2 regions of the Lysinibacillus sp. EB106-09-02-XG168 genome follow, and region 2 is predicted to be linked to the other one. Evidence: a T-box and tRNA genes for the amino acid it is inferred to sense, from the RefSeq annotation. Region 2 holds a T-box; the other holds one or more tRNA genes.

Region 1 (14,330 bases), 2.8 Mb from region 2:
ACAAACCGGAGGAAGGTGGGGATGACGTCAAATCATCATGCCCCTTATGACCTGGGCTACACACGTGCTACAATGGACGATACAAACGGTTGCCAACTCGCGAGAGGGAGCTAATCCGATAAAGTCGTTCTCAGTTCGGATTGTAGGCTGCAACTCGCCTACATGAAGCCGGAATCGCTAGTAATCGCGGATCAGCATGCCGCGGTGAATACGTTCCCGGGCCTTGTACACACCGCCCGTCACACCACGAGAGTTTGTAACACCCGAAGTCGGTGGGGTAACCTTTTGGAGCCAGCCGCCGAAGGTGGGATAGATGATTGGGGTGAAGTCGTAACAAGGTAGCCGTATCGGAAGGTGCGGCTGGATCACCTCCTTTCTAAGGATATTTTCGGAATACAAACCTAGGGTTTGTAAGATTACGTTTTGCGTTCAGTTTTGAAGGTTCATTCTTCTGAATGAAATACTTCAAAACTTGTTCTTTGAAAACTGGATAAAACGACATTGAAATAGTAACAAACACATTTATTTTTTAAGTTTTTTTATAGGCTTAATAACGAATAAGGTTTCAAGACACGAGCAGTTTTAGGAAGCAATCGAGAGAAGGAACGAACGTACCTCTGTACGTGACTGACTGAACGAGTGAAGCTGACAACGAAATGCGATGTGTATTGAAAGCTATAGGTTAAGTTATTAAGGGCGCACGGCGAATGCCTTGGCACTAGGAGCCGATGAAGGACGGCACTAACACCGATATGCTTCGGGGAGCTGTAAGTGAGCTTTGATCCGGAGATTTCCGAATGGGGGAACCCACTACGTTTAATCGCGTAGTATCTTGACGTGAATACATATCGTCTTGAAGGCAGACCCAGGGAACTGAAACATCTAAGTACCTGGAGGAAGAGAAAGAAAAATCGATTCCCTGAGTAGCGGCGAGCGAAACGGGAAGAGCCCAAACCAAGAGGCTTGCCTCTTGGGGTTGTAGGACACTCTATACGGAGTTACAAAAGAGCGAGTTAGATGAAGCGACTTGGAAAGGTCCGCCAGAGCAGGTAAAAGCCCTGTAGTCGAAAGTTCGTTCTCTCCTGAGTGGATCCTGAGTACGGCGGAACACGTGAAATTCCGTCGGAATCCGGGAGGACCATCTCCCAAGGCTAAATACTACCTAGTGACCGATAGTGAACCAGTACCGTGAGGGAAAGGTGAAAAGCACCCCGGAAGGGGAGTGAAAGAGATCCTGAAACCGTGTGCCTACAAGTAGTTAGAGCCCGTTAATGGGTGATAGCGTGCCTTTTGTAGAATGAACCGGCGAGTTACGATTACGTGCGAGGTTAAGCTTTAGAAGGCGGAGCCGCAGCGAAAGCGAGTCTGAATAGGGCGAAATAGTACGTGGTCGTAGACCCGAAACCAGGTGATCTACCCATGTCCAGGGTGAAGGTGAGGTAACACTTACTGGAGGCCCGAACCCACGCACGTTGAAAAGTGCGGGGATGAGGTGTGGGTAGCGGAGAAATTCCAATCGAACTTGGAGATAGCTGGTTCTCTCCGAAATAGCTTTAGGGCTAGCCTCGTGATGAGAATACTGGAGGTAGAGCACTGTTTGGACTAGGGGGCCATCCCGGTTTACCGAATTCAGACAAACTCCGAATGCCAGATATTTATACACGGGAGTCAGACTGCGAGTGATAAGATCCGTAGTCAAAAGGGAAACAGCCCAGACCACCAGCTAAGGTCCCAAAGTAATCGTTAAGTGGAAAAGGATGTGGCGTTGCACAGACAACCAGGATGTTGGCTTAGAAGCAGCCATCATTTAAAGAGTGCGTAATAGCTCACTGGTCGAGTGACGCTGCGCCGAAAATGTATCGGGGCTAAACGATTCACCGAAGCTGTGGATTGACATCTACGATGTCAGTGGTAGGAGAGCGTTCTAAGTGCGTTGAAGTCAGATCGGAAGGACTGGTGGAGCGCTTAGAAGTGAGAATGCCGGTATGAGTAGCGAAAGACGGGTGAGAATCCCGTCCACCGTATGACTAAGGTTTCCTGAGGAAGGCTCGTCCGCTCAGGGTTAGTCGGGACCTAAGCCGAGGCCGATAGGCGTAGGCGATGGACAACAGGTTGATATTCCTGTACCACCTCCTCACCGTTTGAGAAATGGGGGGACGCAGTAGGATAGGGTAAGCGCGCTGTTGGATATGCGCGTCCAAGCAGTAAGGCGTGTGTGTAGGCAAATCCGCACACTGTAACGTTGAGCTGTGATGGCGAGTCCGTATGGACGAAGTTCCTGATTTCACACTGCCAAGAAAAGCCTCTATCGAGGTGAGAGGTGCCCGTACCGCAAACCGACACAGGTAGTCGAGGAGAGAATCCTAAGGTGTGCGAGAGAACTCTCGTTAAGGAACTCGGCAAAATGACCCCGTAACTTCGGGAGAAGGGGTGCTCTTGAGCGTGCAAGCGCATGAGAGCCGCAGTGAATAGGCCCAGGCGACTGTTTAGCAAAAACACAGGTCTCTGCAAAACCGTAAGGTGACGTATAGGGGCTGACGCCTGCCCGGTGCTGGAAGGTTAAGAGGAGTGGTTAGCGCAAGCGAAGCTGCGAATTGAAGCCCCAGTAAACGGCGGCCGTAACTATAACGGTCCTAAGGTAGCGAAATTCCTTGTCGGGTAAGTTCCGACCCGCACGAAAGGCGTAACGATCTGGGCACTGTCTCAACGAGAGACTCGGTGAAATTATAGTACCTGTGAAGATGCAGGTTACCCGCGACAGGACGGAAAGACCCCGTGGAGCTTTACTGTAGCCTGATATTGAATTTTGGTACAACTTGTACAGGATAGGTAGGAGCCAGAGATCTCGGAGCGCCAGCTTCGAAGGAGGCGTCGGTGGGATACTACCCTGGTTGTATTGAAATTCTAACCCATGCCCCTTAGCGGGGCAGGAGACAGTGTCAGGCGGACAGTTTGACTGGGGCGGTCGCCTCCTAAAAGGTAACGGAGGCGCCCAAAGGTTCCCTCAGAATGGTTGGAAATCATTCGTAGAGTGTAAAGGCACAAGGGAGCTTGACTGCGAGACCTACAAGTCGAGCAGGGTCGAAAGACGGGCTTAGTGATCCGGTGGTTCCGCATGGAAGGGCCATCGCTCAACGGATAAAAGCTACCCCGGGGATAACAGGCTTATCTCCCCCAAGAGTCCACATCGACGGGGAGGTTTGGCACCTCGATGTCGGCTCATCGCATCCTGGGGCTGTAGTCGGTCCCAAGGGTTGGGCTGTTCGCCCATTAAAGCGGTACGCGAGCTGGGTTCAGAACGTCGTGAGACAGTTCGGTCCCTATCCGTCGTGGGCGTAGGAAATTTGAGAGGAGCTGTCCTTAGTACGAGAGGACCGGGATGGACACACCGCTGGTGTACCAGTTGTCTTGCCAAAGGCATCGCTGGGTAGCTATGTGTGGACGGGATAAGTGCTGAAAGCATCTAAGCATGAAGCCCCCCTCAAGATGAGATTTCCCATTACGCAAGTAAGTAAGATCCCTCAAAGACGATGAGGTAGATAGGTTCGAGGTGGAAGTGTGGTGACACATGGAGCTGACGAATACTAATCGATCGAGGACTTAACCAACATGTTTGAAACATTCAATGCACCGTTTATCCAGTTTTGAAAGAACAAGAAAGTTTTTTAAAAAAAGCTTGCAATTATAACGAAATGTGTTATAATAAATCTTGTCTTTGAAAATAGTCTAGTGATGATGGCAAAGAGGTCACACCCGTTCCCATACCGAACACGGAAGTTAAGCTCTTTAGCGCCGATGGTAGTTGGGGGCTTCCCCCTGTGAGAGTAGGACGTCGCTAGGCATAATACCCAGGAGGATTAGCTCAGCTGGGAGAGCACCTGCCTTACAAGCAGGGGGTCGGCGGTTCGAGCCCGTCATCCTCCACCATTTGCCGGTGTAGCTCAGTTGGTAGAGCAACTGACTTGTAATCAGTAGGTCGTGGGTTCGACTCCTATCGCCGGCACCATAGTTTGAGCCATTAGCTCAGTTGGTAGAGCATCTGACTTTTAATCAGAGGGTCGAAGGTTCGAGTCCTTCATGGCTCACCATTTAAATTGCCAACAAAATATGCGGGTGTGGCGGAATTGGCAGACGCACTAGACTTAGGATCTAGCGCCGCAAGGCGTGGGGGTTCGACTCCCTTCACCCGCACCATATTTTAAATTTAATAATTGCCAGGATAAATAAATCTTATGCACATGCGGAAGTAGTTCAGTGGTAGAACACCACCTTGCCAAGGTGGGGGTCGCGAGTTCGAACCTCGTCTTCCGCTCCAAATGTGCCGGGGTGGCGGAACTGGCAGACGCACAGGACTTAAAATCCTGCGGTAGGTGACTACCGTGCCGGTTCGATTCCGGCCCTCGGCACCATTTTTTATAATTAGCGCCCGTAGCTCAATTGGATAGAGCGTCTGACTACGGATCAGAAGGTTATGGGTTCGACTCCTGTCGGGCGCGCCAAATTAATATTTATCGGAATGTAGCTCAGCTTGGTAGAGCACTTGGTTTGGGACCAAGGGGTCGTAGGTTCGAATCCTGTCATTCCGACCATTTTATGGGGCCTTAGCTCAGCTGGGAGAGCGCCTGCCTTGCACGCAGGAGGTCAGCGGTTCGATCCCGCTAGGCTCCACCATAAAAGATAACCAGTATAAAGATCCTGGCGGCGTAGCTCAGCTGGCTAGAGCGTACGGTTCATACCCGTAAGGTCGGGGGTTCGATCCCCTCTGCCGCCATCTTAAGGACCTTTAGCTCAGTTGGTTAGAGCAGACGGCTCATAACCGTCCGGTCGCAGGTTCGAGTCCTGCAAGGTCCACCATTTATATATTGTTACGGAGGTATACCCAAGTCTGGCTGAAGGGATCGGTCTTGAAAACCGACAGGCGGGTAACACCGCGCGGGGGTTCGAATCCCTCTACCTCCTCCAGTTTATTTTATAAATGGCGCTTAAAAAACTCGAAAAGAATATTTTATTAACGCGGGGTGGAGCAGTGGTAGCTCGTCGGGCTCATAACCCGAAGGTCGTTGGTTCAAATCCGGCCCCCGCAACCAAATGGTCCCGTGGTGTAGCGGTTAACATGCCTGCCTGTCACGCAGGAGATCGCCGGTTCGATCCCGGTCGGGACCGCCATTTTTTTAAAAATATGGGTCAGTAGCTCAGTTGGTAGAGCATTAGATTGAAGCTCTAAGTGTCGGCGGTTCGATTCCGTCCTGACCCACCATATGCGGGTGTAGTTTAATGGTAAAACCTCAGCCTTCCAAGCTGATGTCGTGAGTTCGATTCTCATCACCCGCTCCAATCTAAGGGCCTATAGCTCAGCTGGTTAGAGCGCACGCCTGATAAGCGTGAGGTCGATGGTTCGAGTCCATTTAGGCCCACCATTATTCCGAAGTAGCTCAGTTGGTAGTAGCACCTGACTGTTAATCAGGTTGTCGCAGGTTCGAGTCCTGCCTTCGGAGCCATTTTTTTGTGGGGAAGTACTCAAGAGGCTGAAGAGGCGCCCCTGCTAAGGGTGTAGGTCGGGTAACCGGCGCGAGGGTTCAAATCCCTCCTTCTCCGCCATTGGCCCGTTGGTCAAGTGGTTAAGACACCGCCCTTTCACGGCGGTAACACGGGTTCGAATCCCGTACGGGTCATACTGAAATGCAGTAGATGTAACTTACATCTACTGCATTTTTTTGTATAAATATAGTTTTTAAGATTCTACTAATTGTCTTACACGATTATGATTAGTTGAAATGTATTTGAACATTACTACATATTCTCATTAGAAAACTTAAGTAACTATAAGAAAACGTCTACTCGTTTTAGGTAGACGTTTTGCTCTTTACGCTCTTAATAGCATCCGTTCAAGTGAACTACGTGCTTCTTCAGCAGTGTGAACATCTACTTGAATACGATTATGTGGTTGCCCCTTTTGTATACTTTCTAAAGACCAAAGTAGATGGGGAAGGTCAATACGATTCATCGTAAGACAAGGACAGAAGTTTTCATTTAAAGAGATAATCTGCTTATCAGGGTGCTGCTTGATCAGACGATTGACGAGATTCATTTCAGTACCGATTGCCCATGCCGAATCACTTGGTGCTTTATTAATCGTATCAATAATGTATTTTGTAGAACCTGCATCATCTGCAGCAGCAACAACTTCACGACTACATTCAGGATGAACAATGATCCGCATATTTGGATGAGCTTTACGTATAAGCTCCGTATGCTGAACTGTAAAGCCTTCGTGTACAGAGCAGTGTCCCTTCCATAAGATGACTTGAATGTTTTCTGGGGACTGATCCGTTTCAAGCTTATTTGTATGGGGATTCCAGACGGCCATATTTTCAAGCGGTATTCCTAAATCGTACGCAGTATTTCTACCTAAATGTTGATCGGGTAAAAAGAAAATACGTTGTTTTTGCGTAAATGCCCATTCAACCATTTCTTTTGCATTGGATGATGTAACGCATGCTCCACCATGTCGTCCCGTAAATGCTTTAATGGCAGCAGTAGAATTAACATATGTTAGAGGGATAATGGTATCGCCAAAAAGTTTCTGTAAAATTGGCCATGCTTGTTCTGTTTGATAAATGTCTGCCATATCTGCCATTGAACAGCCTGCACGCATATCAGGTAAGTATACATGCTGCCGTTTAGATGTAAGCATATCAGCTGTTTCCGCCATAAAGTGTACGCCACAAAATACTATATGTTTAGCTTCCGTATTAGCTGCTGATATTTGAGCAAGTTGTAAGGAATCCCCTGTTGCATCAGCAAATTGAATTACTTCATCTTTTTGATAGTGATGCCCTGGAATGAAGAGCTTACTACCTAATTCCTTTTTTATAGCTAGAATGCGAGATTCCATGTCATTTTTAGATAAAGCACGATAATGCTCGGGTAGTAGTGACATTTGTTGAAATAGATTAGTGATGGACAATGAAACTAGCTCCTTTCGGTTTTACAATTGCACTAATATCAAAAGCTTTTACTGAATGTGTTAGCGCTCCGAGTGAAATCCATTGAATACCTGTTGTCGCATAGCTATTTAAGTTTTGAAGTGTAATGCCGCCCGAGGCTTCTGTAGCGATATGTGGAGGAACAGCAGGAAGCCATTCACGTATTTCTTTAGGGCTACGATTATCAAACATAATGATATCTGCACCAGCTGCAATTGCTTCTGCTAATTGTGCTTTTGTTTCGATTTCGACTTCGATCTTAATGGTGTGACCGATTTTCTCACGTGCCGCCTGTACTGCATTAGTAATACTACCCGCAAAAGCAATATGATTATCCTTTAGCATGATCGCATCGAATAAACCATTGCGATGATTATAGGCACCACCGATTCTAACAGCGTATTTATCTAACATACGCAAACCAGGCATTGTTTTGCGCGTATCGCATATTTTCGCATTAGTACCTGCAGTTTCTCGCACCGCTAAATTTGTAGTTGTGGCAATAGCAGACATACGCTGGATAAGATTCAAAATTACACGCTCACCTATTAATAACTTTTGAAGTGGCCCTTGAATAACAGTAAGAACATCACCAGCATTTACTTTTTCTCCATCTTTTTTATAAAGGGTAATATCCATCGATCGATCAAGTAGAAGAAATCCATGCTTAATGATGAGAGCTCCACAAAAAATGCCATCTTCTTTTGCATAAAAAGAAAAAGATCCCTGTTGTTCAGGGGAAAATATTAATTCACTTGATAAATCTCCATCGCCTATATCTTCATTAAAAAATTGCTTTAACATTTCCTCAAGTTTGATGATATTCATATAATGAATCCCTCACTTTCATCTGTCCTTGTTGAAAAATAATCCAACGGTTTGCCCACTGGTTATCATTTTCTGGTTGATCAACGCGAATATGTGCTCCGCGAGTTTCTTTTCGTGTAATGGCTGCGAGTGCCATTAGTGTAGCGACAATATGCATCATGAAAAGTTCAAGTTCCTGTTGATTCAGGTCATTTAAATTTACATGAAGAAGTGATTGCAATGAGGGCAATTGTTGTACGAATTGTTGCATATCGATAGGATTTCGCACAATGCCTAATGTGTGCATCATCATTTGTCGTAATTGATCTTTTGTAAATAACGATGGCATTGTTTGTTGGTGATGTTTGTCACTAATCAAGAAATTATTTTGTGTACAACCTGTTTGAATAACGTATTGGGCTGTTCTTTGTCCAAACGTAATTCCTTCTAATAGAGAGTTACTAGCTAAACGATTGGCGCCATGCACTCCTGTACAAGCAACTTCCCCAATTGCATAGAGGTTAGGAATAGATGTCTTTCCTTTGTCATTAGCAACAATACCGCCCATTAAGAAATGGCTACCTGGTGCTACAGGAATTAGGCCATCCTGTAAATTAACACTATTGTCAGAACAAAGTTGAGCAATCGTAGGAAATCTTTCTTCAAAGTGTTCAATCTTTGTAATATCAATAAATGTTTCCTGCCCAACAGCACGTTTATGAAATAATGCATGTGCTGTAACATGGCGTGGTGCTAAGTCCAGCTGTTTATGTATGCCTTCCATTATGGGCTGACGATACGCATCGACAAATATTCCCCCGGCACCACGAACAGCTTCAGAGACTAACCCTTTGGCCTGGCCTCCAGACCAAAGTAAGCTTGGATGGAATTGCATAAATTCCATATCACTGATGGCAGCCCCTGCACGATAGGCTAATGCGATCCCATCACCAGTATTCGTAGCAAAGTTAGACGTACAAGAATAAAGAGCACCTGCACCTCCTGTCGCGAGAATGACGTGGTGGGCAAGGTAGCGCTTCGTACCCTTTGCTCCTTTTGTTAGAGCGCCAACACAATCCCCATTTGTGTTTAATAAGAGCTCGTAAGCCATCTCAAAGCAATTCACGACGATATTAGATGTGAGTTGATTGAGCAAATAATCTATCATTACTTGACCAGTACGATCACCGCCTGCATGTAAAATGCGGTGATGACTATGTGCTCCCTCTAAACCAAGAGCGGGGGACCCGTCAACTTGTCGATCAACCGGGAAGCCCTCATTTAATAAATTACGCATAATTTCTGTGCCGTTTTCTATTAGTACTTCAACATTCCTTCTTTCATGATGATATTCACCAGCAGTCAACGTATCAGCAATGTGAAGTTTTGGATGATCTTCTTGACTTGTAACGGCAGCAATACCGCCTTGAGCACGATAAGAACTACTCATTTTAACTGAACACTTTGTTACTAGCTGTACTTGAAAATGTTCTTCGAGAAGCCGAGCAGTTTGAAGTGCGGCAATACCGCTACCAATAATAAGTACATCTGTCTTTACATCCATACATTTACCTTCTTTACAGTTGTCTTGACACTTATCTTTGCATAAAATAAAAAAGAAAACAAGACCGAATGAATTAGAAAGGAAGAATAAGATGATTTATATGGATTACGCTGCAACCGCTCCAATGACGCCAAAAGCTCTTAAAGCATACTGCGAGGTAGCAAAGCAGTATTATGGAAATAGTGCAAGTTTACATGACCTAGGAGGGCAAGCACATTACTTTGTTGAACAAGCAAGAGCTGTTGTAGCAAGGTCACTTGGAGTAAACAGTGATGGTGTCATTTTTACGGGAAGTGGAACGGAGGGCAATTTAATTGCGATTTTGTCATTAGCTTTAGCTTCAAATAAAGGGAAGCACATTATATCATCCCAAGCTGAACACACATCGGTACATGCGGCTTTAAATACACTTGAAAAAATGGGTTTTACGGTTACGAAGTTACCCTTACAGCAAGACGGTTGTATTCATGTAGAGCAACTACGAAAAGCAATTCAAGAAGATACGGCTTTAATCACTATTCAACATGTAAATTCAGAGATAGGTTCTATTCAACCTCTAGAAGAAATTGCCGAAATGGCCAAACAATCAAATGTGCTTATACACGTCGATTGTGTACAATCCTTTTGTAAACTCTCGTTAAAACAGCAAGTAGATGCTATTACTGTGTCAGCGCATAAAATAGGTGGGCCAAAAGGGTGTGGTGCCATATATATGAATCCTGAGCTCCGTGTTCCTGCATTAGCACCAGGTGTCACACATGAGCGCGGGCTAAGGGGAGGAACACTAGATACCCCAGCTATTGTCGCTTTTGCTACGGCGATTGAAGATTATCAATATGAGCGTCAGCATTATGCTGCATTACGTCAATACTTTAAGGAGAATTTACTAGAGACGTGTCAGATCATTGAGTGTAAGGATCAATTGCCCAATATTTGTGGTGTATTGATGAAAAGAGTAGAAGGGCAATACGTTTTGTTAAAATTAAATGAAGCGGGGATATGTATTTCTACAGGAAGTGCCTGTGATATTCATAGTGAATCTGGTACAAAAGCGATTTTATCAATGGGTTATTCTATGGAAGCGGCTCGCCAATTTTTTAGAATATCCTTTGGTCCAGCAACGACATTTGAGGAAATTAATCGATTACAAAGGGCACTTTCAAGCCTTTAATGTTTGTCATGTGAAATATAGTAAATGAAAGGTTCAATAAATAATATTGAGGATAAATTAAATAATTTTGAAATGATAATTTACGTACATGTTAAGAAGAATAATCTTTGTTGGATATTTTTGTTCGTATATACTTATTTCGGTGACTTATTGGAGCGAAGGGCTACTCAAGTACTCCTGTCGTAAAGCATTGATTTTGGGGGAAGAAGTAGCTTGTAGCGAAAATTAGTACCTTTTATTTATAAAATGAATATAAATAGTTGATTAATTCTCATCTAGTAAATTAATAGTTTTCTTTTAATTAAACAATTGCTATAATAAATAGCAGAGTGATAATTTCTCGTACGAAACGAAAAATATCTCTAAAAAGTAATAATTTCTTTTTTTTATAAAAAAGCATTGCATAATGCTAGAAAACGTTATACAATAATTCTTGTCTTGAAGGACAGGTAATAAACTTCAAAACGAAATACATAAAGGTTTCAACATACGAGTAGTTCGAGGAAGCGATGAAGATAGGGAAGGACGTACTTAAGTACATGACTGACTGAGCGACAGAGGCTGACGAAAAGATACGACGTATATCGAAAACTTAATAGTCTAGTGATGATGGCAAAGAGGTCACACCCGTTCCCATACCGAACACGGAAGTTAAGCTCTTTAGCGCCGATGGTAGTTGGGGGCTTCCCCCTGTGAGAGTAGGACGTCGCTAGGCATAATACCCAGGAGGATTAGCTCAGCTGGGAGAGCACCTGCCTTACAAGCAGGGGGTCGGCGGTTCGAGCCCGTCATCCTCCACCATTTGCCGGTGTAGCTCAGTTGGTAGAGCAACTGACTTGTAATCAGTAGGTCGTGGGTTCGACTCCTATCGCCGGCACCATAGTTTGAGCCATTAGCTCAGTTGGTAGAGCATCTGACTTTTAATCAGAGGGTCGAAGGTTCGAGTCCTTCATGGCTCACCATTTAAATTGCCAACAAAATATGCGGGTGTGGCGGAATTGGCAGACGCACTAGACTTAGGATCTAGCGCCGCAAGGCGTGGGGGTTCGACTCCCTTCACCCGCACCATATTTTAAATTTAATAATTGCCAGGATAAATAAATCTTATGCACATGCGGAAGTAGTTCAGTGGTAGAACACCACCTTGCCAAGGTGGGGGTCGCGAGTTCGAACCTCGTCTTCCGCTCCAAATGTGCCGGGGTGGCGGAACTGGCAGACGCACAGGACTTAAAATCCTGCGGTAGGTGACTACCGTGCCGGTTCGATTCCGGCCCTCGGCACCATTTTTTATAATTAGCGCCCGTAGCTCAATTGGATAGAGCGTCTGACTACGGATCAGAAGGTTATGGGTTCGACTCCTGTCGGGCGCGCCAAATTAATATTTATCGGAATGTAGCTCAGCTTGGTAGAGCACTTGGTTTGGGACCAAGGGGTCGTAGGTTCGAATCCTGTCATTCCGACCATTTTATGGGGCCTTAGCTCAGCTGGGAGAGCGCCTGCCTTGCACGCAGGAGGTCAGCGGTTCGATCCCGCTAGGCTCCACCATAAAAGATAACCAGTATAAAGATCCTGGCGGCGTAGCTCAGCTGGCTAGAGCGTACGGTTCATACCCGTAAGGTCGGGGGTTCGATCCCCTCTGCCGCCATCTTAAGGACCTTTAGCTCAGTTGGTTAGAGCAGACGGCTCATAACCGTCCGGTCGCAGGTTCGAGTCCTGCAAGGTCCACCATTTATATATTGTTACGGAGGTATACCCAAGTCTGGCTGAAGGGATCGGTCTTGAAAACCGACAGGCGGGTAACACCGCGCGGGGGTTCGAATCCCTCTACCTCCTCCAGTTTATTTTATAAATGGCGCTTAAAAAACTCGAAAAGAATATTTTATTAACGCGGGGTGGAGCAGTGGTAGCTCGTCGGGCTCATAACCCGAAGGTCGTTGGTTCAAATCCGGCCCCCGCAACCAAATGGTCCCGTGGTGTAGCGGTTAACATGCCTGCCTGTCACGCAGGAGATCGCCGGTTCGATCCCGGTCGGGACCGCCATTTTTTTAAAAATATGGGTCAGTAGCTCAGTTGGTAGAGCATTAGATTGAAGCTCTAAGTGTCGGCGGTTCGATTCCGTCCTGACCCACCATATGCGGGTGTAGTTTAATGGTAAAACCTCAGCCTTCCAAGCTGATGTCGTGAGTTCGATTCTCATCACCCGCTCCAATCTAAGGGCCTATAGCTCAGCTGGTTAGAGCGCACGCCTGATAAGCGTGAGGTCGATGGTTCGAGTCCATTTAGGCCCACCATTATTCCGAAGTAGCTCAGTTGGTAGTAGCACCTGACTGTTAATCAGGTTGTCGCAGGTTCGAGTCCTGCCTTCGGAGCCATTTTTTTGTGGGGAAGTACTCAAGAGGCTGAAGAGGCGCCCCTGCTAAGGGTGTAGGTCGGGTAACCGGCGCGAGGGTTCAAATCCCTCCTTCTCCGCCATTGGCCCGTTGGTCAAGTGGTTAAGACACCGCCCTTTCACGGCGGTAACACGGGTTCGAATCCCGTACGGGTCATACTGAAATGCAGTAGATGTAACTTACATCTACTGCATTTTTTTGATATTTTGTCAAACTTTGTGCAACAGTTGCTCTAAAATCTAACTGAAGCGTTAGTAAATTAGTGTAACGGTTTGATTTATTTCTCCTCTAAAACTGATATCATAATTGTTTTTCTATGGGCAGCACTTACGAAGAAAGCTTTTCCTATCCTCATTATCTCCCAAACTAGCAATAAAATTATGCAATTTTATATAGAAAAAACTATTGTAATTTAAATTTACTCTGTACTTACAAATCATTGGACAAATAATCCATGGAAAAACACTATAATATTGGTATATCCTTTGGAATATATGTATCTTTCTTTTATAATGGGAATGAATAGAATTCGTAGGAGGTTATAGATGTGAAAAAAAAGCAGAGTAAATGGATTATGAGTACAGCAACTGTTGCATTGGTTGCTGCAGCTGTTGTTCCTACTGCAAGTGCAGCAAACTTTACAGATATTGCAAAAAGTGATCATAAAGAGGCCATTTTAGCACTAGCAGATGCAAAAATTGTAGGTGGATATCAAGACGGCACGTTTAAGCCAAACGCGGTTCTTACGAATGGCAATGTAACGAAATTTTTAGGTAAATGGCTTGTAACAGAACATTTCCAAGTGCCAGCAGATTATAATAAAAAGGTACGTTTTACAGATTTGCCTACATCTACAAAAGATAAAGAATTACTACAATATGCAGCGCTTATAAATGATACTGGCATTTTCAAAGGTACTAACAACAAGTTATTACCGTCCGACAATATCTCACGCGAACAAATGGCTTCTATTTTAGTACGTGCGATTGAAAAAGTTTACGATATCGATTTAATTGCGAAGTATAAAAAAGAAAACTTTAAATCTACTATTACAGATTTAAAACTAGCCTTACCAGAAAATCGAGAAGCCATCATCGCATTAGAATATGCAAAAATTACGAATGTAAAGACATTTAATCCTAAAAACACACTAACACGTGGTCAGTTCGCGTCATTTTTACATCGTTCGATGATGAATATCAGTGAAATGGTAAAAGGTCCTGAAGTGTCTATCCAAACAGTTAAAGTTGTGGATGCAAATACGCTACAGGTAACATTAACAGATGGGACAAGCCATAAGGTAATAGTATCAACACCACTTACTGAAAATGTGGAGACAAAGGTAGATTTCAAAATTAATAACAAAGCATATTCCGCTGTTGTTACATATGAAGTCAATGAGCTAAATGTAC
Region 2 (14,330 bases):
TTCATGCCGCCTATTCCTACATAGAAAACCATTACAATACATGTAAAGATAATGCCGAATTCATATGAAGTCCCGAAAAACATACTTAAAATTTGTGCCGCCCCTAATAATTGTGGCGCTGCATAAAAACCAGAAATCGCCAAAACCACAGCTACCGCTACTAGCCGAGCTCGTCTACTATGAAAACGATAAGCTAAAAAATCAGCAACGGTAAATGCTCCAAATCGTCTTAGCGGGCCTGCCACAAAAATAGCTAGCAACGTCAATCCAATGGAGAAGCAAAATGCATAGTAAGCACCGTCATACCCTAATTGGAAAGTCAAACCGGCTATCCCGAGAAATGTAGCAGCACTTAAATAGTCTCCCCCAATTGCCGAACCATTTGTAAACCATCCAAAACTTCGTCCCCCAACAAAGAAATCTGATGCTGTTGCATTTCTTTTCGTTAAATACGTAATGTATACAATTGTCCCCATTAAAGCAATAGTCATTAACATCTTCGGTTCTAATAGAGCTTTCATCATTCTACATATCCCCCTTAGCTAAAACTACTTATTCAGTATTTCGTATTTCTTAAGGCGCTTCTCGTACAATGTTGTATGCACATACGCAATAATAAAAGCCATTACCATCATCACGACAGTTGTCACAAACCATGTCACTGTCATACCGCCCAAAATTTTCTTGAAAGCAAGCTCTGGAGCGAACCAGTTCATAACCGGAATACTAAAAATTAAAATGAAATAAAATACCGTTAAACTAAAACCTGTAGTAAACTCGTCTTTCATAATTTTGTTAGTAGTTGCATCTAGTGGTGGAAGATCCTTTACATCGATAGTTCCAGCTTCCACATATTCATAATCATGACTCCCTACTTCTGCCATATTTCAGCTCTCCCTTCTTGTTTCAGTAAATAATTATCTGAAATTTCAAATTATTATTTACTACAATTATTTTATTCTATTTAATCTATAAAATAGTTACAAAATATTGCTGTATTAGTACAAATAAATGCTATTTTAAGTTAAAATATTTTTATTATTCCCCATTTATAATAGAAGGGTGATGTTAGCATTTTAAATATTGTTTGGTACATTGAAAATTCATATGAACAACAACAAATGAGCTACTGGCTAGAAGAATTCCTACCTAATACTTTTCTTAATTGCGAAGAACCTAAAACAGAGATTTCTGCTATTGTTGTCTATGAAATTAACCGTTTATTTGATTGGGTAAAGATAAACCGGTTAAAAAGAAATTATCCTAATAGTATAATTGTCCCTATTGTTGCAGAACACCTTTCCTACTCAACTGGTATAGCCATTGAACTAAACTTGACTGCACTTCTCATCAAACCGTTACAGAAAGCAAAATTTCTACGAATTGTTAAAAAGCTTTATACGTCCTATCAAGCTAAACAAGCAAGTACTCTTACAATGCTTGAGTTATCGCAGCAAATTTCGCAAGACCATACTTCGCCATTCCGAGAAGCTTTTTTAAAACGACTAATACGTGGAGAGGTTGAAAGTGAGCAGGAAATAATCCAATCTTCCTCTTTTTTATCGAGACATTGTATCCCAAATATCGTGTTTTTAATCCAGGGTTATATAGATGTGAATGAAGATCGACCTTACCCTCATGATGCGGGCAGTGTGATCACTAATGTGTTTCACCAAATCTTTGCTAATAAAGTACCTATATCTTTTTTACATTTTGAACGTTATTTACTGTTGCTTATGCGCATTCCTAATGAATACACATCATTTAAGCATTGGTCGGAGGGGGTAGCTTGTTTACTTGAGGTTATTGAAACGTTAAAAAAAGATTATTGCATCCATCTTTTTATGGGGATTGGTGGCGTTTTTCAAGACGCCATGCAAGTAAAGGAATCCTATAGCCAAGCTCGAAAGGCTCGAAGGAAACCTCCTGTTCATAGTGTTCATGTACGGTTTTATGAGGATTTAACAAAGCAAGAACAGCTCCAAAAAGCTATCCAATATATCGAGGAGCACTATGATGAACAACTTGTGATCAGTGACGTTGCCAAATATAGCAATTTTAGTGCTACTCATTTTAGCAGATTGTTTAAAAAAGAAATTGGCCGCAATTTTGTTGATTATGTAGCTTTTACACGTATCATCAAGTCACTACCGTATTTGCGAAAATACGATTACACCATTGAAAAGATCTCCTTCATCTGTGGCTTCAACACACCTAATTATTTCAGCCTTACATTTAAGAAATATGTCGGTATATCCCCAACCGACTACCGCAATACACAAGAAATATTATTTAAATAGTCATTTAAATTTCTAAGAAATCACTCCATGACAAAAAAAGAATCTGCTAGACCTCAGGTGACAAAATAAAAAACGCAAGCCCCCCATCATCAAGGAGACTTGCGTTATTAATTGCATAGAATGCAGATTCTTATTTTTACATTAAGCGTAATACGTTTCTACAACTTCTGCACAACGCGCGCACACTGTAGAATGTGCTTCATTTGAACCGACTGTTTCAGAAATTGACCAGCAACGCTCACATTTTTCACCTGTTGCTTTTTCTACAACGATGGAAGCATGTTCTAGAGCTAATGCATCTGCTGGTGCAGCTTCTATTGATGCTACTTCAAAGGCAGAAACAATTGAAAGCTGCGCAAAATTAATGCTTGCATCATTTAATAATGCTGCCACATCTTCTTTCGCATAAACTGTCACTTTCGCTTCAAGTGATTTACCGATTGTTTTTGCATTACGAGCTTCCTCTAATGCTTTTAAAACATCATCACGAACATCAATAATTTTTACCCATTTTTCACGTAGACTTTCGTAGTTTTCATGTTCATCTACCTCTGGGAAGTCTGTTAATTGTACAGATACCTCTTCTACAACACCTTGAGCTTGTAAGTAAGACCACATTTCGTCACTTGTGTGAGGGATAATTGGTGACATTACTTTTACTAACGTCATTAATGTGTCATAAATAACTGTTTGCATCGCACGGCGGTCTTTGTTGTCATGACCTTCGATGTACACAACATCTTTTGCAATATCTAAATAGAATGAAGATAATTCTACAGCAACAAAGTTATTCACTGCATGATACACAGCCGCGAAATCATAGCGATCATATGCAGCACGAACAGTTTTTAAAACATCTTGTAAGCGCATATAAACGTATTGATCCATTTCACGAAGATCTGCATATGCTACACGATCTTTTGTCGCATCAAAATCAGCTACATTTCCGTGTAAGAAACGGAATGTGTTACGGATTTTCCGATAAACTTCAGAAACTTGCTTCAACATATCCATTGAGATACGAACGTCTGCTGTATAATCTACAGAAGCAACCCATAAACGAAGAATATCTGCTCCGTATTGGTCCATCACTTTCTTCGGGATAATGACATTCCCTAAAGACTTACTCATCTTACGACCTTCACCATCTAGAACGAAACCATGTGTTAATAGTCCCTTATATGGTGCATAGCCATTAATAGCTACAGAAGTAATTAATGATGAGTTAAACCATCCACGGTGTTGGTCAGAACCTTCTAAATATAGATCAGCTGGATACTTCATACCACGTTCTACTAGCACACCTTGGTGAGAAGAGCCTGAGTCAAACCAAACGTCCATAATATCGTTTTCTTTTGTAAATTCACCGTTCGGGCTACCAGAGTGTGTGAAGCCTTCAGGTAATAATTCTTTAGCTGTTTTTTGGAACCAAATATTTGACCCATGTTCACGGAATAAAGCTGAGATATGAGCAATTGTTTCTGGTGTAATAATTGGCTCTCCATTTTCAGCATAGAAAATTGGAATTGGCACGCCCCATGCACGCTGACGTGAAATTACCCAGTCTCCACGGTCACGAATCATATTATAAAGACGAGTTTCACCCCAAGCAGGTGTAAATGTTGTTGATTTTACAGCCCCTAGTAACTCATCACGGAATGCATCAACCGACGCAAACCATTGTGGTGTTGCACGATAAATAACTGGTTTTTTCGTACGCCAGTCATGTGGATATGAGTGTGTAAAGAAATTAAGCTTTTCTAAAGCGCCTACTTCTTTTAATTTTTCAGTGACTAATTTGTTGGCATCATTATAGAATACACCTTCAAAACCAGGTGCTTCATCAGTATAGCAGCCGCTATTATCAACTGGGCTAAGAATTGGTAGACCATATTGTTTACTAATATGATAGTCATCTTCACCGTGTCCTGGTGCTGTATGAACACAGCCAGTACCCGCTTCAGCAGTTACGTGCTCTCCAACCATTACAAGAGATTCACGGTCATAGAATGGATGCTGTGCAACAACTCGGTCTAACGCTTCACCTTTAACTTCTTGCACAACTTCATATGCTTCCCATTCAAGTTCGTTAGCAACTTTTTCTAATAATTCTTTTGCAATGATGAATTTTTTATCTGCAACTGCCACAACAACATAAATAAATTCAGGGTTTACAGAAATCCCCAAGTTCGCTGGAAGCGTCCAAGGCGTTGTTGTCCAAATGATCATTTTAGCATCTGCTGGAACTACACCTTTAGCATCTTTAAGCGCAAAGCTTACATAAATAGAAGGCGATTTAACATCTTGATATTCAATCTCCGCTTCTGCCAGTGCAGATTCAGATGATGGAGACCAGTAAACTGGTTTTAAACCTTTATAAATATAGCCCTTTTCAGCCATCTTACCGAATACTTCGATTTGACGTGCTTCAAATTCAGGCTTTAATGTAATATATGGATTTTCCCAATCACCACGAACACCTAAACGGCGGAATTGTGTACGTTGATTGTCAATTTGCTCGTAAGCATACTCTTCACATAATTTACGGAATTCAGCAACAGACATTTCTTTGCGCTTTACACCTTTGTTCGTAAGTGCTTGCTCAATTGGTAAACCATGAGTATCCCAACCTGGAATATAGTTTACATGGTAACCATTCATAGAGCGATGACGCGTAATCATATCTTTCAGCACTTTATTTAAAGCGTGACCGATATGGATATCACCATTTGCATATGGAGGTCCATCGTGCAACACATATTCTGGACGTCCTTCTGTACGCTCCATCTGCAATTTATTAATGTCCATTTCGTCCCATTTTTCTTGCATCTTCGGTTCATTTGCCGGTAAGTTTCCACGCATTGGGAAATCTGTTTTTGGCATTAATAAAGTATCTTTGTACTCAACCATTTTCAATTCCTCCTTTATGTTTACAAACAACAAACAAATGCTCATAGGCGCTCATACACTTACGACAGTTATTAGGCATATTATTATAACGTGAGATTGATTTCCGTTCCGGCTTGGCGCTACATAGATACATTTCGAGAAATGTCCTCAAGTCTAGTTGTTAGCAAAATCAACACGTTTTAACAATGGAAGTTAAGTTCAAACACAGAATTTCACATTAAAAGAAATGAAGCCAACCGTCATTTGAACATAAAAAAGCCTCTCAATCCCTGAAAGGGACGAGAAGCTTATACTCGCGGTACCACCCTAATTGTAGCACAAAATTGTACTACCACTTAAAGCACATTAACGTCGTGCACTACGAAATAACTTACTACATTCAGTTATTTAGCTCCGAAGTGATGTTCATTGTTATTTGCATGTTTGGGCTCACACTATCCCCAAATCGCTTAACTACGCCTAACAAATACTGTCTTCGTCTTTGCCTGTTTGCATATGTGTTCAAAATAATTACTATTACCATAGTATATGAAAATCATACAATCACGTCAAGTTTCACTTATTGCAGCCCAATGTCTACAATTATATAGATTAAACTTGATCAGCTTCTTGTGCTTCTTCGACAGATGCTTGAATTTCAGTAAGGTCAATATCATATTGTAGCAAATGATCCCAGTCATCTGCATTTAGTAAATCAAGCTGTGCCTCTACTAGCATTTTAAAACGATTACGGAATACTTTTGATTGCTTTTTCAGCTCATCAATTTCAATTGTTACTTTACGAGCCTTCGTTAAAGCCTCATTAATAATACGATCAGCATTTTTTTCTGCTTCTTTTACAATGAGTTTAGCTTCTTTTTGAGAATTTCTTCGTACTTCGTCAGCTGCCTCTTGCGCAACAACAATTGACTTTTGTAACGTTTCTTCTAAAGAATTAAAATGTCTCGCTTGTTCTAAGGAAATCTCCAGTTGTCTGTCTACTTCCTTCTTTTCCCGTAACAAAATCTCATAGTCTTTAATAATTTGATCTAAAAATTCATTTACTTCATCTTCAGCATAACCTCTGAAGGATTTAGTAAACTCCTTATTATGTATATCAATAGGTGATAACGGCATACGATCCTTCTCTCCTTTACATGTACATTCATACTTTCTATTATACAATTGTTCCAACAACTTAGCAGTAAAAATTAATGAAATTTACTTGATTTTCAGCTTTTTTGGGTCAATCGACCGATTTGTAATCGAATTTTATCTTTTTTTGTACGACCTTCCGTCATCATAATTTTTATTCGACCACTTCCACGTACAGATAAAATGTCTCCTTCTTGTAATTCAAACGCAACTGTATCCCGTTCAGTCCAATTTACACGTACCTTTTTACCTGTTATTAATGCTTGTGCCTTCTGGCGAGAAGTTTTTAATACCGTTGAGATAATAACATCTAAACGCATAGAGGAAACAGTATGAGATTCTTCTAACCACTCTTCCTCGTTTTGTAGCAGTGCCTCTGTCTCTTTCATCGATTCTACATGTACCTTTACTTTGCCGATGCCTGTTAAATGTAAGCGTACATATTCCGCTACCTCATTCGCTACTACAAATTGTACTAGCTGTTCATTCACACGAATATCACCGAATTTGCCACGATTCAGTCCTAAAGATAATAAAGCTCCAAGTACATCAGGATGTCGTAGTTGAACAAATTTCATAGGGTATTGAATCGTAAATACGGTAAGCTGAAAATCTTCTTCCACAGGCTCATAATAAGTTGGATAAATCAACATGCGTTGTCTTTCTGCATTATCAAAGAGCCCAGCATTAGTTGTTTTCAATGTGTCATATTGTCCAATAATCGATGTAACAATAAAACGTTGACGAGGATCTAGAAAATCAGTAAGTTTTGGAGCGTATCGATCCTCTACCTCATGTTGCCAGCTCACAACCTGTTCAATAAAAGGCTTTTCATCTTTTCTAAAATGCTGTATTAAATGCTCCATATTTACTCCACCTTTATTATCTCTCATTTACTAGCACAATTTTATCGGTATTTTTTGGCTTTATATCAGAAAATATTGGTTATCCTTTTTTGAACATACAAATTAATTAGGGGGCTCTGATTTCCGCTGCGGGCGAGCTTCGAACCGCTTCCTCCACTACGCTCCGTGCAGGGTCTCGTCTGCCTCGCTTTCCCGCGGGAGTCGAGTAGCCCTACGCTACAATCAGTAAAATGAGTATATTCTGCAAAATATCAACAAAAAATTGTTATATTTAATAATAGATATAGCGGCACCCATCACTCAAATCAACATTACGTTTAAACTAATGCCACCTCAACTTTTAGTGAATAAGTAAAAATATATGTAATTATATTAGGGATGCCTTTCATACCAACAATACTTTTTAATTTTAGTATTGTTCCTTAAATTCAGTTGGATTTGCTTTAGTAATGCCAGAACACTAATCTATACTCACACTTAGGCATTCTAGGAATAATGACTAAATAATAAAGCAACCATTTTTGTTAAATGTAGTATTCCCCATAAATAAAAAATCCCCACCGTTCGTGAGGATTTTTTTTAAATAAACATTTCATAAATTTTTAAAATAACAATAAAAAGTCCTTTTTGAATATAGTTAAGAAGAAATATTGCTACGATAGGTGAAATATCAATCATGCCGATTGGCGGAATAAACTTTCTGAAAATTCCGAGATATGGTTCACATAATTTTGTTAAAATACGTCCAACTGATGTATTTTGAACAGCAGGCACCCAGGACATTAACACATATGCAACTAGCATTAGTGAATATACATAAAATGCTATAGACACATACTTCAAGATTAAATAAAATGTCATATAAACTACAATCCTCGCTATTAATTATCGTCTAAAATAAAATTCGAAATTTCGCCAGATACTTCTACATTTTCAGGTGTGCATAGGAAAATGTCTTTACCGATTCTTTGAATATCACCGCCGAGTGCATACACTGTGCCACTTAAAAAATCAATAATTCGTACACCTTGTTCTCGCTCAATTCGTTGTAAATTGACGATCGTTGCACGTCTATTTTTTAAATGTTCTGCAATGTCCTGCGCTTCGGCATAAACTCTAGGTTCAACTAATACAACTTTTGCACCTTTAGAATTCATTGCTGCCTGCAAACTAACAATATTGTTTGTAGGTGTTGTACTTTGCGGAAAAATTTCCTGAACCGGTGCCTTACGCTCCTTCATAAGTTTTTTAGGTTTCACCGATTGGATCTGTTGCTGTTGTTGTACGGGTTGCTGCTGTTGAATAGGAGCTTGAGTGATTTCTTCTTCTATTTCTTCCTCAAGATAAAAGAAATTTTTAATTTTATTTTTCATGCTCATCCTGTTCCCCTCTTTCATTTCCAACAAGAGCCGTTCCAACTCGTACAAATGTAGCCCCTTCTTCTACCGCAATTTCAAAGTCATTAGACATGCCCATTGATAACTCGGTACAAGGTGCATGTGCGAATCCTTGCTCGGCTATTTGCTGTTGACATTGTTTTAATTGCTTAAAAACAGAGCGAATAATTGTATCCTCATCTGTATTCGGTGCCATCGTCATTAAACCAACAACCTGAACTTTTGTAAAACTTTTTAATGATTCAATAAAAGGTAGGATTTCTTCAATCGATAAACCATGTTTTGACTCTTCGCCCGATACATTAACTTGTACAAAGCATTTAACAGGTTTGTCTGCTCTTTTTTCAATTTCTTGCGCTAAACTTAAACGATCTAGTGAATGTAAATAATCGATACTGTTAATGACCTGTTTGACCTTACGTGTCTGTAAAGAACCGATATAATGCCAATGTACATCAGTTTGAATCGCTTCAGTTTTACGATTTAAGCCTTCTGGACGGTTCTCTCCTAAATGAATAAGGTCTGCATCAATTGCTTCTTGTGTTCTTTCTACAGAAACTTCTTTTGTCACTGCAATAATTTGAACTTTCTCTGCTTCACGATTTGCACGTTTTTTTGCTGCTTGTATAAGATCATTAATTTTCTTCAAATTTGTTAAGATTTTTGTCAATGTTTTTCCCAACTTTACAACAATAGTTTCTTATATTGTAACAAGCAATGCTTGAATTATCAATGAATAGCCTGACCTATGTGAAAGTACATTTTACCCTGACAACGCTTTAAAATGCTTAGATTTTTAATATGCATAATAATTTTGTCTTTTAGGATATTGCTTTCACTAAAATGACATCCTTTCCAACTACAAGTACATCTTTCATATACACTTTCCTAACCGATTCTTCCCCGCGAAATAGCCCTAAATATTTTCGGGGCTCTGCAATCATAAAAGCCGTTACATAGCCTGTTTCTTTGGATACCTCTGCATCTACCACAAATCCTAAAAAGCGTCCATTCCCTGCTTCAATTACTTCTTTTTGCTGTAACATCGAGAAACGCATTTTATCCCTCCTAAATCAATTACTCTCAACATCGTTTTTATCTCAACAAACTATGTTTTCACTTTATATTTATGTGTTGATTGTTGTTTAAATGAAAATGAAATGATCAAGTAAATGTTGTAAAACTGTCATTATTTAATTTAATTTGACTCTTTGGCAAAACGTGTGGTTGATTTCCGATCCGAATGAGCGCTTTCCTGGGGGCGTCCGATGAGCCGCTTCGTTACAATACGCTTTCGCACAGAAAACATTCGCTGCGCTGCAGGGTCTCGGGCCAACACGATGTTGGTCACGAAGGCGTTATCACAGGACGTGATGTTTTTAGCCTTCGTTCCTCTATCGCTAATCCCCAAGGAGTCGCTCAGTATCCACTACAATCAACTCATTCATTTAGTATGTTTCTTCTAGCACGTCACTCTCTAATTTATAGTGATAATATGCGAAAGTATAACATTGTAATAAATATTTAAATGCATAATCAAAGCGACAGCAGATATCAATAACATTCTCTATTCTGTTCGATTATAGTAAGTAGCATAGCGTTCATTGTAGAATACATAAATTAAAAGTCCTACACTATCATTGATTGTAGTGGAAGGCTACTCGACTCCCATGGAAAGCGGGACAGCGAGAACCTGCACGGAGCGGATGTTTTCCGCGCGAAAGCGAAGCATCAGCGGCAAATGTTTTATCTGTGCGAAAGCGTAGCGACAGCAACAACAAATGTTTTAATTGTGCGAAAGCGTAGCGACAGCAACAAAACGAGTAGCCTGGAACGGAAATCACTCACATTTTGTTATAAATAAAATGCGCACCGAGAACTCGGGTGCGCATTGTGTTTTACTTATAATCTTTCTGCATTGTTTCAATTGCATTTTTTTCAAGACGTGAAATTTGCGCTTGAGAGATCCCCAATTCTTTTGCAATTTCAGTTTGTGTCTCACCGTAATAAAAACGCTTTGCAACAATCATTTGTTGTCGATCATCTAACTTTTGTAAACTTTCCTTTACCGACACGTAGGCAACCCATTGATCTTCTGATACATCATCATCACGTAATTGATCCATCATATAAACAGCGTCTCCGCCGTCTGAATAAATAGGCTCCTGTAAGGAAACTGGGTCTTGAATGGCATCTAAAGCAAATAAAACATCTTCCTTTTTCATGTCAATCATTTCAGCAATTTCTTCAATCGTTGGTTCTCGTAAATTATCGGTTATCCATTGCTCTTTTGCCTGCATTGCCTTATATGCAATATCTCTTAGAGAGCGAGAAACACGCAATGCATGATGATCACGCAGATGGCGACGAATTTCACCTATGATCATTGGAACAGCATATGTTGAAAATCGTACATTATGCTTCAAATCAAAATGATCAATGGCTTTCATGAGGCCAATACAGCCTACCTGAAATAAATCATCTGCCTGTTCACCCCTATAGGCAAATCTACCGACAATACTGAGCACTAACCTTAAATTGCACATTACAAGCTCTTCCCTAATCTCAGTTTCTCCAGCTTGTAAACGAATAAATAGTTCCTTCATTTCCTCGTGCTTTAAAATTGGCAAAGTCGATGTATCTAAGCCGCAAAGATCTACTTTAGTTCGCATATATTCGATTCCTCCGGATGTTATTCTCTGACTAAACCGTTACATCAGTTTGTCCGAGAGAAACGAGAATATGCACAAAAGCTACGACCAATTTTAGGTAGGGTAAATTTCCCTCTCTAAGATATTGGCTGATTCAAATTTTCACGTAGATCTTGAATAATTTTCTTCTCTAATCGGGAAATATATGATTGCGAAATACCTAAATGATCAGCAACTTCTTTTTGAGTCATTTCAATTTTTCCATTGAGGCCGAAACGACATTCCATAATATATCTTTCACGTGCGCCTAGTAAATTAATCGCATGAAACATGTGTTGACGCTCAATTTTCTTCTCTACATTGTCTAAAATAATATGCTCTTCCGTTCCTAAAATATCAGACAATAACAATTCATTTCCATCAGCATCTGAGTTTAATGGTTCATCTAATGAAACTTCACCCTTCATGCGACTTGTTTTACGTAAATGCATCAAAATTTCATTTTCAATACAACGTGATGCGTATGTGGCAAGCTTAATATTTTTATCAGTATTGAACGTTTCAATCGCCTTAATTAAACCGATCGAGCCAATACTTATTAAATCCTCAATCGGTGTTCCCGTATTATCAAAACGTCTAGCAATATAAACAACAAGACGCAAATTACGTTCAATTAGTGTATCTCTAGCTCTTAAATCACCATTCATAAAGGATGCAATGACTGTAACTTCTTCTTCTCGACTTAATGGCACTGGCAATGAATCATTTCCCCCTATATAGTACGTTTCACGACTCCGAAACTTACTCCAAAATTTTTTCAAGCTAGCAAGTAGCCTAAGAAGCAATAGTTCTCCCCCTCTATGAGTTATTTGAAAGCGCTGAAAAATGTAAAATTGCTGCTGTGCTGTGCGGAAAATTTTTAGCCTTTTTTGTTAATACGATATATTCATTCGTTTTCACTTGTGAGCACTCCCCTTGTATATGCCACTCATCAAAGCGGAAACCTAGTACAACCGACTGCTGTTGCACTGTATTGACATGAATAAATCGAATATAACGCTGATAATCTTCTGAAAACATGGATACATTATACGGATCAGTTTCTTGCCATTCTAACAATGATTTGCAAAATGCTTCTGGTAAATGTGATCGTAATGCTGCATAAGAGACAAAATGAACAGGTTTTCCTGATAGTGGTTCAATTGCTTGATTCCCTGTATCTACAAATGCAGAAAGCGGTATCGTGATATCAAAAATTTTTAAATTCGTATCAAACACAAACTGACCACTTAACCGCTCAAGCTTTACAAATCCCCATTGCTTATAAAAAGCAACAAGATTACCAACCGCTAATAGTAGGCAAATAATTATAAAATGGACAGCAGAAAGATTTTTTAAATACGGTTGTAACGCTGTTAATAATCCACCAATAATGATTGTTGCTGTTAAAACAATCGGTCCTTGCTTTTGAAAACTTCGAATCTTAAAACGAAAAGCTATGCCGATTAGTAAGATAAAGCTCAGTATCGTCATTAACAGCATTTGACCACCTATTACAGCTACAAAACTACTACAAATAGAACTCATTAATAATCTCGTGTTCTTTACCAAAACCCCTGTTACTCTCGCTGTAAACGTAAGTATCGCTAGATTAAAAAGTGTATTAATGAGCACCAGCCATTCTCCATACATAACAGCCGCCTCCTACTTACAAAGTTAGCATGTTACACCCACAAATATTGTCAAACAATCGCATCATTTCATAAAAATGTTTTGACAAAATACATCCTTTCCTTACACATTTGAACATAATTAATTTTTAAGTCACTGAAAATAATCAGGGGAATATCAATGAAATTATACTGTCATATTAACTAAAGTATATGGCTTTTTTCCAAAACGAGAGGTTGATTTCCGTTCCAACTAGGCGCTTTGTTGCTGTCGCTTCGCTTTCGCACAGTTAAAACATTTGTTGTTGCTGCCGCTTCGCTTTCGCGCAGAGCAGCTTCCTGGGAGCGTTCGATGAGCCGCTTCGCTGCAGGGTCTCGGGCCAACACGATGTTGGTCACGAAGGCGTTATCACAGGATGTGTTGCTTTTAGCCTTCGTTCCTCTATCGCTGATTCCCGAGGTGTCGACCAGTTTCCACTCCAATCAACTACTTTACATAGAATGTATCTTCTGGCGTGGCACTAATAAAACTTCAACAATAAATGGTATCTGTGCTAAAGTGAAGCGTCAGTAATTGTTTTATCTGTGCGACAGCGACACCCCTATGAAGGAAGCGGCTTGATGCTCGCCACCAAGGAAAACATGTAGCCTGGAACAGATAAAGAGCAACAACATTCATAACATACTAGTTTTCAACAACAGAAAAAGCTCGTATTTCACATAATGTAAAATACGAGCTTTTTAAAGTTTGGATGCTGACTTATCCGCGATTTTTACGATTGCGTAAAAATGCTGGTACTTCAAGCGTGTCATCCTGTACATAATTTTGTTGATTTTGACGTGGTTGTTCTTGCTGCACATGCACTTCTTGACGGTGCTCACGAATCGGAGCTTGCTGTTGTTGTGTAGCTTGTCTGTTTGTATTTAACGTCGGTCGTGGAGCATTACGCTGTTGCTGTAAAGCTTCCTCTGAGAAACCAGTTGCAATTACTGTCACGATAATTTCATCTTTTAGATTTTCGTTAATAACAGAACCGAAAATCATATTTACTTCTTCATCTGATGCTGATGCTACAATATCAGCAGCCTCTTGTACTTCAAATAGGCTAAGATTTGAGCCACCAGTAATGTTCATAAGGACACCTTTTGCGCCATCAATTGATGATTCAAGTAAAGGACTTGAAATAGCCTTCTTAGCCGCTTCTGCAGCACGGTTTTCACCTGTAGCAATACCAATACCCATTAACGCTGAACCTTTGTTAGACATAATTGTTTTTACGTCTGCAAAGTCTAAGTTAATAAGACCTGGCGTTGCAATTAAATCTGAAATACCTTGTACACCTTGTCGTAAAACATTATCTGCTTCACGGAATGCTTCTAGCATTGGTGTAGATTTATCGAC

The links. The T-box of region 2 lies ahead of ileS (isoleucine--tRNA ligase). A T-box ahead of a tRNA ligase gene usually reads a tRNA of that ligase, here a tRNA-Ile.
Region 1: it has a tRNA-Ile gene. The T-box ahead of ileS (isoleucine--tRNA ligase) is inferred to sense a tRNA for this amino acid. The anticodon was not compared.

What each region holds. Positions count from the first base shown of each region.
Region 1 covers NZ_JBYTDN010000003.1:3,824,833-3,839,162, reverse strand. The annotation lists rRNA gene AC3WSO_RS19555 (16S ribosomal RNA) at 1-376, shown strand, start outside; rRNA gene AC3WSO_RS19550 (23S ribosomal RNA) at 681-3,608, shown strand; rRNA gene rrf (5S ribosomal RNA) at 3,726-3,841, shown strand; tRNA gene AC3WSO_RS19540 (tRNA-Val) at 3,852-3,927, shown strand; tRNA gene AC3WSO_RS19535 (tRNA-Thr) at 3,931-4,006, shown strand; tRNA gene AC3WSO_RS19530 (tRNA-Lys) at 4,013-4,088, shown strand; tRNA gene AC3WSO_RS19525 (tRNA-Leu) at 4,110-4,194, shown strand; tRNA gene AC3WSO_RS19520 (tRNA-Gly) at 4,241-4,315, shown strand; tRNA gene AC3WSO_RS19515 (tRNA-Leu) at 4,321-4,409, shown strand; tRNA gene AC3WSO_RS19510 (tRNA-Arg) at 4,423-4,499, shown strand; tRNA gene AC3WSO_RS19505 (tRNA-Pro) at 4,513-4,589, shown strand; tRNA gene AC3WSO_RS19500 (tRNA-Ala) at 4,596-4,671, shown strand; tRNA gene AC3WSO_RS19495 (tRNA-Met) at 4,698-4,771, shown strand; tRNA gene AC3WSO_RS19490 (tRNA-Ile) at 4,778-4,854, shown strand; tRNA gene AC3WSO_RS19485 (tRNA-Ser) at 4,870-4,962, shown strand; tRNA gene AC3WSO_RS19480 (tRNA-Met) at 5,013-5,087, shown strand; tRNA gene AC3WSO_RS19475 (tRNA-Asp) at 5,091-5,166, shown strand; tRNA gene AC3WSO_RS19470 (tRNA-Phe) at 5,182-5,257, shown strand; tRNA gene AC3WSO_RS19465 (tRNA-Gly) at 5,261-5,334, shown strand; tRNA gene AC3WSO_RS19460 (tRNA-Ile) at 5,341-5,417, shown strand; tRNA gene AC3WSO_RS19455 (tRNA-Asn) at 5,422-5,498, shown strand; tRNA gene AC3WSO_RS19450 (tRNA-Ser) at 5,508-5,598, shown strand; tRNA gene AC3WSO_RS19445 (tRNA-Glu) at 5,601-5,672, shown strand; gene nadA (quinolinate synthase NadA) at 5,864-6,967, opposite strand; gene nadC (carboxylating nicotinate-nucleotide diphosphorylase) at 6,954-7,814, opposite strand; gene nadB (L-aspartate oxidase) at 7,795-9,357, opposite strand; gene AC3WSO_RS19425 (cysteine desulfurase family protein) at 9,458-10,528, shown strand; rRNA gene rrf (5S ribosomal RNA) at 11,128-11,243, shown strand; tRNA gene AC3WSO_RS19415 (tRNA-Val) at 11,254-11,329, shown strand; tRNA gene AC3WSO_RS19410 (tRNA-Thr) at 11,333-11,408, shown strand; tRNA gene AC3WSO_RS19405 (tRNA-Lys) at 11,415-11,490, shown strand; tRNA gene AC3WSO_RS19400 (tRNA-Leu) at 11,512-11,596, shown strand; tRNA gene AC3WSO_RS19395 (tRNA-Gly) at 11,643-11,717, shown strand; tRNA gene AC3WSO_RS19390 (tRNA-Leu) at 11,723-11,811, shown strand; tRNA gene AC3WSO_RS19385 (tRNA-Arg) at 11,825-11,901, shown strand; tRNA gene AC3WSO_RS19380 (tRNA-Pro) at 11,915-11,991, shown strand; tRNA gene AC3WSO_RS19375 (tRNA-Ala) at 11,998-12,073, shown strand; tRNA gene AC3WSO_RS19370 (tRNA-Met) at 12,100-12,173, shown strand; tRNA gene AC3WSO_RS19365 (tRNA-Ile) at 12,180-12,256, shown strand; tRNA gene AC3WSO_RS19360 (tRNA-Ser) at 12,272-12,364, shown strand; tRNA gene AC3WSO_RS19355 (tRNA-Met) at 12,415-12,489, shown strand; tRNA gene AC3WSO_RS19350 (tRNA-Asp) at 12,493-12,568, shown strand; tRNA gene AC3WSO_RS19345 (tRNA-Phe) at 12,584-12,659, shown strand; tRNA gene AC3WSO_RS19340 (tRNA-Gly) at 12,663-12,736, shown strand; tRNA gene AC3WSO_RS19335 (tRNA-Ile) at 12,743-12,819, shown strand; tRNA gene AC3WSO_RS19330 (tRNA-Asn) at 12,824-12,900, shown strand; tRNA gene AC3WSO_RS19325 (tRNA-Ser) at 12,910-13,000, shown strand; tRNA gene AC3WSO_RS19320 (tRNA-Glu) at 13,003-13,074, shown strand; gene AC3WSO_RS19315 (S-layer homology domain-containing protein) at 13,466-14,330, shown strand, end outside.
Region 2 covers NZ_JBYTDN010000003.1:995,161-1,009,490, reverse strand. The annotation lists gene AC3WSO_RS05705 (sodium/solute symporter) at 1-524, opposite strand, end outside; gene AC3WSO_RS05700 (hypothetical protein) at 549-884, opposite strand; gene AC3WSO_RS05695 (helix-turn-helix transcriptional regulator) at 1,122-2,300, shown strand; gene ileS (isoleucine--tRNA ligase) at 2,442-5,210, opposite strand; T-box leader at 5,482-5,701, opposite strand; gene AC3WSO_RS05685 (DivIVA domain-containing protein) at 5,802-6,326, opposite strand; gene AC3WSO_RS05680 (YlmH family RNA-binding protein) at 6,422-7,210, opposite strand; gene AC3WSO_RS05675 (YggT family protein) at 7,790-8,071, opposite strand; gene AC3WSO_RS05670 (cell division protein SepF) at 8,092-8,589, opposite strand; gene AC3WSO_RS05665 (YggS family pyridoxal phosphate-dependent enzyme) at 8,573-9,277, opposite strand; gene AC3WSO_RS05660 (PRC-barrel domain-containing protein) at 9,429-9,665, opposite strand; gene sigG (RNA polymerase sporulation sigma factor SigG) at 10,506-11,279, opposite strand; gene sigE (RNA polymerase sporulation sigma factor SigE) at 11,396-12,103, opposite strand; gene AC3WSO_RS05645 (sigma-E processing peptidase SpoIIGA) at 12,117-12,950, opposite strand; gene ftsZ (cell division protein FtsZ) at 13,689-14,330, opposite strand, start outside.